DNA from 2 places in the Streptomyces sp. NPDC088706 genome. Region 1 is predicted to be linked to the other one. Evidence: predicted binding sites of a transcription regulator. Region 1 holds the regulator's gene; the other holds the start of a gene.
What was found. Region 1 encodes HrcA, which represses chaperone genes, less so after heat shock. Its sites were predicted from a motif close to TTNGCACTCNGNNNNNCNGAGTGCNAA; they were not measured.
Positions count from the first base shown of each region.

Region 2: groES (co-chaperone GroES) is a predicted target of HrcA. The motif match lies at 2,732-2,758, and genes of this name have one in related genera.

Region 1 is NZ_JBIVLW010000001.1:757,918-763,042, forward strand. Features, by position in the region: gene ACIQAK_RS03525 (nitronate monooxygenase) at 1-332, opposite strand, end outside; gene dnaJ (molecular chaperone DnaJ) at 465-1,604, opposite strand; gene hrcA (heat-inducible transcriptional repressor HrcA) at 1,605-2,621, opposite strand; gene ACIQAK_RS03540 (MBL fold metallo-hydrolase) at 2,787-3,518, shown strand; gene ACIQAK_RS03545 (DUF3097 domain-containing protein) at 3,799-4,617, shown strand; partial or broken gene ACIQAK_RS03550 (hypothetical protein) at 4,753-5,125, shown strand, end outside.
Region 2 is NZ_JBIVLW010000004.1:373,053-378,177, forward strand. Features, by position in the region: gene ACIQAK_RS14905 (VOC family protein) at 1-41, shown strand, start outside; gene ACIQAK_RS14910 (THUMP-like domain-containing protein) at 238-1,461, opposite strand; gene ACIQAK_RS14915 (polysaccharide deacetylase family protein) at 1,713-2,669, shown strand; gene groES (co-chaperone GroES) at 2,915-3,223, shown strand; gene groL (chaperonin GroEL) at 3,323-4,948, shown strand; gene ACIQAK_RS14930 (SDR family oxidoreductase) at 5,044-5,125, opposite strand, start outside.

The DNA.
Region 1 (5,125 bases):
TACCCGTCGTCGCCGCTGCTGTCGGGGTCGCCGAGCGGGGTCTCGTACCAGGCGGCCTCCCCGGCCAGCTGGTGGCGGTAGACCTCGACGGCGCTGGGGTCGGCGAGCGCGGGCTGCGGCATGAAGAGGTTGACGCCGAAGGGCCCGCCGGTGAGCCGGCGCAGCTGTTTGATCTCGTTGTACATGCCGTCCGCCGTCTTGTACCCGGCGGCCAGGAACCCGAGCCCGCCCGCCTCGGCGACGGCGGCGGCGAGCTGGGGTCCGGAAGCGCCGCCCGCCATGGGGGCCTGCACGACCGGATACCGGCAGAGATCGGTCAACGCGGAGGACATGACCGCATCGTGCCACGTCCGCCGCACAGGGCCGAATCAGCCAGCCTTCGGCGTGACCGGATCTCCCGCAGAACGCCGCACCGCCCACCGGCGGAGAACCGATGGGCGGTGCGGTGAAAGGCGGAAAAGGCTTCAGCGGCCGTTGAAGGCGTCCTTCAGCCGGGAGAAGAGCCCCTGTTGGCCTGGCTGGAACTGGCCCAAGGGTCGCTCCTCGCCGCGCAGCTTGGAGAGCTCCCGCAGCAGCCGCTCCTGCTCCGCGTCGAGCTTGGAGGGGGTCATCACCTCGACGTGCACGATCAGGTCGCCCCGGCCGCCGCCCCGCAGGTGGGTGATGCCCCGCCCGTGCAGCGGTACGGACTGGCCGGACTGGGTGCCGGGCCGGATGTCGATCTCCTCGACGCCGTCCAGCGTCTCCAGCGGACACTTGGTGCCGAGGGCGGCGGCCGTCATCGGGATGGTGACCGTGCAGTGCAGGTCGTCGCCGCGCCGCTGGAAGACCGCGTGCGGCAGCTCGTGGATCTCGACGTACAGGTCGCCGGGCGGGCCGCCGCCCGGGCCGACCTCGCCCTCACCGGCGAGCTGGATGCGGGTGCCGTTGTCGACGCCCGCGGGGATCTTGACGGTGAGCGTGCGGCGCGAGCGGATGCGGCCGTCACCGGCGCACTCCGGGCACGGCGTCGGCACGACCGTACCGAAGCCCTGGCACTGCGGGCAGGGCCGCGAGGTCATGACCTGGCCCAGGAAGGACCGGGTGACCTGCGAAACCTCGCCGCGGCCGCGGCACATGTCACAGGTCTGGGCGGAGGTGCCTGGGGCCGCGCCCTCGCCGCTGCAGGTGTTGCAGACGACCGCCGTGTCGACCTGGATGTCCTTGGTGGTGCCGAAGGCCGCCTCGGAGAGGTCGATCTCCAGCCGGATCATGGCGTCCTGGCCGCGACGGGTGCGCGAGCGGGGCCCGCGCTGCGAGGCCGTTCCGAAGAACGCGTCCATGATGTCGGAGAAGTTGCCGAAGCCGCCGGCTCCGAAACCGCCCGCGCCACCGCCACCGCCGCCCGCGGAGAGCGGGTCGCCGCCGAGGTCGTAGACCTGCTTCTTCTGCGGGTCCGAGAGCACCTCGTAAGCGGCGTTGATCTCCTTGAACCGCTCCTGGGTCTTCGGGTCCGGGTTGACATCCGGGTGCAGCTCGCGTGCGAGCCGACGGAATGCCTTCTTGATCTCGTCCTGAGACGCGTCGCGGCGCACGCCGAGTACGGCGTAGTAGTCCGTGGCCACTTACGACTCCGCCAGGATCTGTCCGACGTAACGTGCCACTGCGCGTACCGCTCCCATCGTTCCGGGGTAGTCCATGCGGGTCGGTCCGACCACGCCGAGTTTGGCGACTGCCTCGTCGCCCGAACCGTAGCCGACCGCGACGACGGACGTGGACGTGAGGCCCTCGTGGGCGTTCTCGTGCCCGATCCGCACGGTCATGGCTGAGTCCGTGGCCTCACCGAGCAGCTTCAGCAGGACGACCTGCTCCTCCAGTGCTTCCAGCACCGGCCGGATCATCACAGGGAAGTCGTGCCCGAAGCGGGTGAGGTTGGAGGTGCCGCCGATCATCAGCCGCTCCTCCGTCTCCTCGACCAGGGTTTCGAGGAGGGTGGAAAGGACCGTGGAGACCGTTCCGCGGTCCTCGCTGTCGAAGGATTCCGGCAGCTCCCGCACCAGCCGCGGGACATCCGCGAAGCGGCGTCCGACGACCCGGCTGTTGAGCCGGGCCCGCAGATCCGCGAGGGATGCCTCGCCGAAGGGCGCGGGGCAGTCGATCATACGCTGTTCGACCCGGCCGGTGTCCGTGATCAGGACCAGCATCAGCCGGGCGGGGGCCAGCGACAGCAGCTCCACGTGCCGCACCGTCGAGCGGGTCAGCGAGGGGTACTGCACGACCGCGACCTGCCGGGTCAGCTGCGCGAGCAGCCGTACGGTCCGGCCGACCACGTCGTCGAGGTCGACCGCGCCGTCGAGGAAGTTCTGGATGGCCCGGCGCTCGGGCGAGGAGAGCGGCTTGACGCCGGCGAGCTTGTCGACGAAGAGGCGGTACCCCTTGTCGGTGGGGATGCGGCCCGCGCTCGTGTGCGGCTGCGCGATGAAGCCCTCGTCCTCCAGCACCGCCATGTCGTTGCGGACGGTGGCCGGGGAGACACCCAGCTGGTGCCGTTCGGTGAGCGCCTTGGAGCCGACGGGCTCCTCGGTGCCGACATAGTCCTGGACGATGGCGCGCAGCACCTCGAGCCTGCGTTCGCTGAGCATGGCGCACACCTCCAGCTGTTGTTTCCCGGTGCCTGTCTGGCACTCGCTGCGTACGAGTGCCAACCTTCGATGCCGTCAGTGTACGGGGGTGGGGTGGGGCAGGGGCAAGGGCGACCGGCCACGCCGCCGACGGCCCGCGCGGGTGGTTGCCGATAGCGTCGTGCCATGGACGTCTCTTGGGAAGACTTCGGCTGGGAGCGGTTGGGCCACGGTATCGGGCGGCGGCGCCTGCCGGGCTGGGACGCCACGGCGGCGCTGGTCGCCGGGGCCGACGGCGTGCTGCTGTTCGACACCGGCTCGACCCTGCGCGAGGGCGTCGAGCTGCGCAGGCAGGCCGAGGCGCTGCTCGGCCGGAGGGTGACGCATATCGCACTGAGCCACCCCCACTTCGACCATGTGCTGGGGACGGCGGCGTTCGCCGGCGCCCAGGTGTACGGGGCGGTGGGCGTCACCGCCCTGCTGCGGCGCTCGGCGGACGAGCTGACCGGGTCGGCCGTGCGCCACGGGCTCGCGGAGGAGGACGCGCACCGGGCGGTGGACGCGCTGGTGGTGCCGCACCACGAGGTGACCGGCGAGTGGACGCTCGACCTGGGCGGCGGCCGTCAGGTGCTGTTGGCCAACGTGGGGCCGGGCCACAGCGGCCATGACCTCGCGGTGCTGGTTCCGGGTACGGACGGCGAGGGTGCGGTGGTGCTCTGCGGCGACCTGGTGGAGGAGTCGGGCGAGCCGCAGGCGGGCGGGGACGCGATCCCCTCGCGCTGGCCCGCCGCCCTGGACCGGCTCCTCGATCTGGGCGGCGAGGGCGCGGTGTACGTACCGGGGCACGGGGCGGTGGTGGACGCGGCGTTCGTCCGGGCGCAGCGGGCGTCGCTGGCGGAGCGGTTCGACGCGGTGTGAATGGGTGGGGTGGGCGTGGGCGTGGGCGGGGTCGAGCTGGGGGTGAGCGGCGGGGTGCGCCGGAGGGTGAGCGGTGGGACGGGCCGGAGGTGAGCGGTGGGGTGCGCCGGAGGGTGAGTGGCGGGGTGCGCCGAGGGTGAGCGGTGGGACGGGCCGGAGGTGAGCGGTGGGGTGCGCCGAGGGTGAGCGGTGGGACGGGCCGGAGGTGAACGGTGGGGTGCGCCGGAGGTGAGCGGTGGGGTGCGCCGAGGGAGCGCGTGCGGCGAATTATCGTCGTGCCATGCGCAGCTACCAGCCGGACCTGACCCCGCCGTGGAAGAGGTCCGCCCCCGTGCCCGAGGTCCCCGCCGAACCCGACCTGGTCGTGGAGGAGGTCGCCACCGGTTTCTGCGGGGCGGTGATCCGCTGCGAGAGGACGGCCCTGAGGCCCACGGTGACCCTGGAGGACCGCTTCGGCAAGCACCGGGTCTTCCCGATGGAGCCGCGCGCCTTCCTGCTGGAGGGCAAGGTGGTCACACTGGTCCGCCCGGGGCCCGGGGGGCCGGTGCGCCCCACCCGTACGGCCTCCGGTTCGGTGGCGGTGCCCGGCGCGCGGGCGCGGGTGGCGCGGGCGGGGCGGATCTACGTGGAGGGCCGGCACGACGCGGAACTGGTCGAGCGGGTGTGGGGCGACGACCTGCGCATCGAGGGCGTGGTCGTGGAGTACCTGGAGGGGATCGACGATCTTCCGGCCGTCGTGGGCGAGTTCGCGCCGGGGCCGGACGCCCGGCTCGGGGTGCTGGTGGACCACCTGGTGCCCGGCTCCAAGGAGTCCCGGATCGCCGCGCAGGTCTCGGACCCGCACGTGCTGGTGGTGGGCCACCCGTACATCGACGTGTGGGAGGCGGTGAAGCCGTCCTCGGTGGGGATCGACGCCTGGCCGGTGGTGCCCCGTGGGCAGGACTGGAAGACGGGGGTGTGCCGGGCGCTGGGCTGGCCGGAGAACACCGGGGCGGCCTGGCAGCACATCCTGTCCAAGGTCCGCAGCTACAGGGACCTTGAGCCTCAACTCCTGGGCCGGGTGGAGGAATTGATCGACTTCGTCACCCTTACGGAGTGATGTCCCGCCGCTCGTCGCGGGCCCGTGGAAGAGGATCTCGTACCGATCCCTGGGAATGCTGCGCCCCACACGCACCATCGGTTAGGGAGGGTGGGGAGAGCGGGCTCACCCGTTCACGGGGGAGGGGCGCGGGCGATGGGGCAAGGGGACTGGCGGGGCGGGGCGGGGAGCGAGGCGGCCCTGGCCGTCTTCCGTCTGACGCAGCAGCTGATCGACGGGTACCGGAAGAACCGGCCGGTGATGCCGCTGGTGGTGATCAAGGCCGAGGACGCCGGGGCCGGGCACGAGACCGACCGGCAGGTCGAGGCGATCGTGAAGCTGGTCCACCGGGCCAACGAGCGCCGCGGGGTGCCGGTGCAGCGGCTGCGAGGCGGCGGGTCCACCCCCTACGAGGCGGCGCTCGACATGGTGCGCACGCTGGCCGAGAGGCCGTGGGAACCGCCCGGGACCGCGCAGTACAAACCGCCGGCCTTTCCCCGCTCGCGCCTGCTCGGAGCGATCGAGCAGG
Region 2 (5,125 bases), on a different contig from region 1:
GCATGCGGAAGCTGGACATCCAGGCGCTGCGGGACGCCTGAGCCCGGGCCCGTCAGCCGGCGGTACCGGCCATGACGGCGCGTACCCTCGGCGCCCCCGGCCATGACGGCGCGTACCTTCGGCGCCACCGGGCTCACCACACCCTCGCTGCCCCGCCCCCGCCGCCCGCGTTGATCCGGTCCTGGCCCCGCCCCGGACCGGACGGGCGGCTCCGCTCACCCCAGCGGCCGGCTCCGCTCACCCCAACGGCCGGCCGATCAGCATCGTCGGGGCCCCGGCCACCCGGGTCAGGAACACCGTGGCCGCGTTCGGGCCGCCGAGCTTCATCCGGCGGCGCAGCTCCTCCGGTTCGACCGCCGAGCCGCGCTTCTTGACGGTGAGCACGCCCACCTGACGCTCCCGCAGCAGCGCCTTCAGCCTCTTCATGTTGAACGGGAGCCGGTCGGTGATCTCGTAGCCGGAGACGTACGGGGAGGAGTACGGCACATCGCTCGTCACGTACGCGATCGTCTCGTCCACCAGCCGACCGCCGCACCGCTCGACGATGTCGGCGACCAGATGCGCCCGGATCACCGCGCCGTCCGGCTCGTACAGATAGCGCCCGACCGGGCCCACCGGCGGGGCGGGCAGCGGGGCCGCGGCGGTGAGGGAGGCCCCGGACGGCAGCAGGGTGGCCCGGAACGAACCGGGCGTGAAGCCCTCCCCGTACCAGAGCACCGCCTCCTTCACATCGCCGCCGTCGGAGATCCACTCCGCCTCGGCCTCCGGCCCGATCGCCTCGTGCGGGATGCCCGGGGCGATCTTCAGCGCGGCCCGGGGCGCCTTGAGGGCGGCGGCCGTCGCCCAGGACAGCGGCGGTGAGTACGCCTCCGGGTCGAAGATCCTGCCGCGCCCGCCCCGCCGGGCCGGGTCCACGAAGACGGCGTCGTACGCGGAGGTGTCGGTCTCCGTGACGTCGGCGCACCGCACCTCGACGAGCGCGCCCAGGCCGAGCGCCTCGGCGTTGGCGCGGGCCACCTCGGCGGTGAGCGGGTCGCGGTCCACGGCGAGGACGGCGATCCCGGCGCGGGCCAGCGCGATGGCGTCGCCGCCGATGCCGCAGCACAGGTCCGCCACGCTCCGCACGCCGACCGCGGCGAGGCGGCCGGCGCGGTGGCCGGCGACCGAGGTCCTGGTGGCCTGCTCGACGCCGTTGGGCGTGAAGTACATCCGGTACGCGTCCTGCGCCCCGAACTTCGCCACCGCCCGCTGCCGCAGCCGGGCCTGGCCCAGGGCGGCCGACACCAGCTCCGCCGGGTGCGTGCGGCGCAGCCGGGTCGCGGTGGCCAGTTCCTCGGCGGGGTCGTGGTCGCGCAGCTCGGCCAGCAGGCGCTCGCCCTCGGGGGTGCGCAGGGCGGCGAAGGCGGCGCGGGCGGGGTCGTCGGCCGGGGTGGCGGGGGTCGTTGCGTTCACCCGGTCCATTGTGGCCGGTGCGCCGGGGCGGGTCCCTACAGGGCGACGCGGGCCTCTGTAGGCGAACGCGGGCCCTTGATGGACCGCCGCGGGCCTCTGTAGGCGAACGCGGGCCCTTGATGGACCGCCGCGTGCCTCTGTAAGCCACCGCAGACCCTCGTAGGCCGACGCGGGCCCCTGTGGGCCGGTCGGGGGACGGGTCCGGTCCGCTCGCGGTGTCGGGACGGGAGGCGGACGGGCGGCTGGCAGGATGCGGCGCCATGCAGCTAGTACGACAAAAAGGAAAATCACCCACGAAGCGGCACCGGCCGGTCTCCGTCGTGCTGGCGACCCTCCTGGCCGCCGTCGTCACCTCGGCCTGTGCGACGGAGACGGCCGGCGGCGGTGCGGGGACCCCGGGCGGCCCGGCGAAGCCCGCCGCCGGGCAGCAGGGCCAGGCCGCCCGGCAGGCCGGGCCGGCCCGCGCCCTGGACACGTACGCCCAGGAGCTCAAGCGGAAACAGGCCGCCCGGGCCGTCGCCGCGAAGAAGTGGGGGCTGGCCAAGACCCCGCTCGCGGCGCCCGAGCCGCCCGAGGTGAAGCCCCGCATCACCACCCGCGAGGGGTTCGAGGTCCGGGACGACGAGGGGCTGCCGCCCGTCTTCACCACCGTCCCCACCAAGGAGAGGATCGTCTTCCTCACCATGGACGACGGGGCGGAGAAGGACCCCGCGCTGCTGCGGATGATGACCGAACTGGACATCCCCTACAGCGCCTTCCTGAGCGACTACGTCATCAATGACGACTACGGGTACTTCAAGAAGATGCAGAAGCGCGGGGTGACCATCAGCAACCACACGCTCAACCACCGCTATCTGCCCGGCCTCTCCTACGCCGAGCAGAAGCGGGAGATCTGCGGCCAGCAGAAGAAGATCCTCAAGCACTACGGCAAGCGGCCCACCCTGTTCCGTCCGCCCTACGGCAACTACAACCGCGACACCCTCGTCGCCGCCAAGACCTGCGGCATCACCGCCGTCCCCCTCTGGTCCTCCGAGGCCTTCGCCGACCACATGGAGTGGCGCGAGTGGGACCGCGACCTGCACCCCGGCGACATCGTCCTCACCCACTTCCGGGGCAAGAACGACTGGAAGGGCACGATGCCCGACATGATCCGCCTGGTCATGAAGACCATCACCGACAAGGGGTACGCGGTGGCGAAGCTGGAGGACTACGTCTGATCCGCGTCCCGGACGGACGGACGGGCGGCCGGCCCCGCCCGGGACGGCGCGAGGGTGGTGAATTGGCACTCCGCTTGACCGAGTGCTAATCGCGGTCATAGTCTCAGGTCTGGCACTCCCCCCTGGAGAGTGCCAGCACCACAACGTGCGACAGGGCAGGTCCGGCACCCGCGACGACGGATCGGTCTGGTCGCCGCCCACTGACTGCTAAACCCCGTGAGATCTCCGAAGGGGGAGACCGGATCGTGTCGACCACCAGCTCCAAGGTTGCGATCAAGCCGCTTGAGGACCGCATTGTGGTCCAGCCGCTCGACGCCGAGCAGACCACGGCTTCCGGCCTGGTCATTCCGGACACCGCGAAGGAGAAGCCCCAGGAGGGCGTCGTCCTCGCCGTGGGCCCGGGCCGCTTCGAGAACGGCGAGCGTCTTCCGCTCGACGTCAAGACCGGCGACGTCGTCCTGTACAGCAAGTACGGCGGCACCGAGGTGAAGTACAGCGGCGAGGAGTACCTCGTCCTCTCGGCCCGCGACGTCCTCGCGATCATCGAGAAGTAACTCACCCACGTTTGCCTGTGTTCTGCGCCCCTGGCCCCCTGCGAGATAACTAGCCGGGCGGTGAGGGGCGCAGTTCATTTTGAGAGGGAAGTACAGCCCATGGCGAAGATTCTGAAGTTCGACGAGGACGCCCGTCGCGCCCTTGAGCGCGGCGTCAACAAGCTTGCCGACACGGTCAAGGTGACGATCGGCCCCAAGGGCCGCAACGTCGTCATCGACAAGAAGTTCGGCGCACCCACCATCACCAACGACGGCGTCACCATCGCGCGCGAGGTCGAGCTCGACGACCCGTACGAGAACCTCGGTGCCCAGCTCGTCAAGGAGGTGGCGACCAAGACCAACGACGTAGCGGGTGACGGCACCACCACCGCGACCGTCCTGGCCCAGGCGCTGGTCCGCGAGGGCCTGCGCAACGTCGCCGCGGGCGCCTCCCCGGCCGCCCTGAAGAAGGGCATCGACGCCGCCGTCAAGGCCGTGTCCGAGGAGCTCCTCGCCACCGCCCGCCCGATCGACGACAAGTCCGACATCGCCGCCGTGGCCGCGCTCTCCGCGCAGGACACCCAGGTCGGCGAGCTCATCGCGGACGCGATGGACAAGGTCGGCAAGGACGGTGTCATCACCGTCGAGGAGTCCAACACCTTCGGTCTGGACCTGGAGTTCACCGAGGGCATGGCCTTCGACAAGGGCTACCTGTCCCCGTACATGGTGACCGACCAGGAGCGTATGGAGGCCGTCCTCGACGACCCGTACATCCTGATCCACCAGGGCAAGATCGGCTCCATCCAGGAGCTGCTCCCGCTGCTGGAGAAGGTCATCCAGGGCGGCGGCTCCAAGCCGCTCCTGATCATCGCCGAGGACGTCGAGGGCGAGGCGCTCTCCACCCTCGTCGTCAACAAGATCCGCGGCACCTTCAACGCCGTCGCGGTGAAGGCCCCGGGCTTCGGCGACCGCCGCAAGGCCATGCTCGGCGACATCGCCACCCTCACGGGTGCCACCGTCATCGCCGAGGAGGTCGGCCTCAAGCTCGACCAGGCCGGTCTGGACGTGCTCGGAACCGCCCGCCGCGTCACCGTCTCCAAGGACGACACGACCATCGTCGACGGCGGCGGCAACGCCGACGACGTCAAGGGCCGCGTCAACCAGATCAAGGCCGAGATCGAGTCCACGGACTCCGACTGGGACCGCGAGAAGCTCCAGGAGCGCCTGGCGAAGCTGGCCGGCGGCGTGTGCGTCATCCGCGTCGGTGCCGCCACCGAGGTGGAGCTCAAGGAGAAGAAGCACCGCCTCGAGGACGCCATCTCCGCCACCCGCGCCGCGGTCGAGGAGGGCATCGTCTCCGGCGGTGGCTCCTCCCTCGTCCACGCCGTGAAGGTCCTGGAGGGCAACCTCGGCAAGACCGGTGACGAGGCCACCGGTGTCGCGGTCGTCCGCCGCGCCGCCGTCGAGCCGCTGCGCTGGATCGCCGAGAACGCGGGCCTGGAGGGTTACGTCATCACCTCCAAGGTCTCCGAGCTCGACAAGGGCCAGGGCTTCAACGCCGCCACCGGCGAGTACGGCGACCTGGTCAAGGCCGGCGTCATCGACCCGGTCAAGGTCACCCGCTCCGCCCTGGAGAACGCCGCTTCCATCGCGTCGCTGCTGCTCACGACCGAGACCCTGGTCGTCGAGAAGCCGGCCGAGGACGAGGGCGACGCCGGTCACGGCGGCCACGGCCACTCCCACTAGTACCTCCCGGTACGTCCGAGGCCCGGTACCCCCGTCGCGGGGGTACCGGGCCTCGTGCCGTTGCCGGGGGCGTACGGCGGGGAGCCCCGACGCGTTTACTGCGGCCCGTACTTGCGCCCCGTACGCGAGGTGACCCCGCCCAGCAGGTTGCGCGGCGTCACCTTGACCAGTCCCATC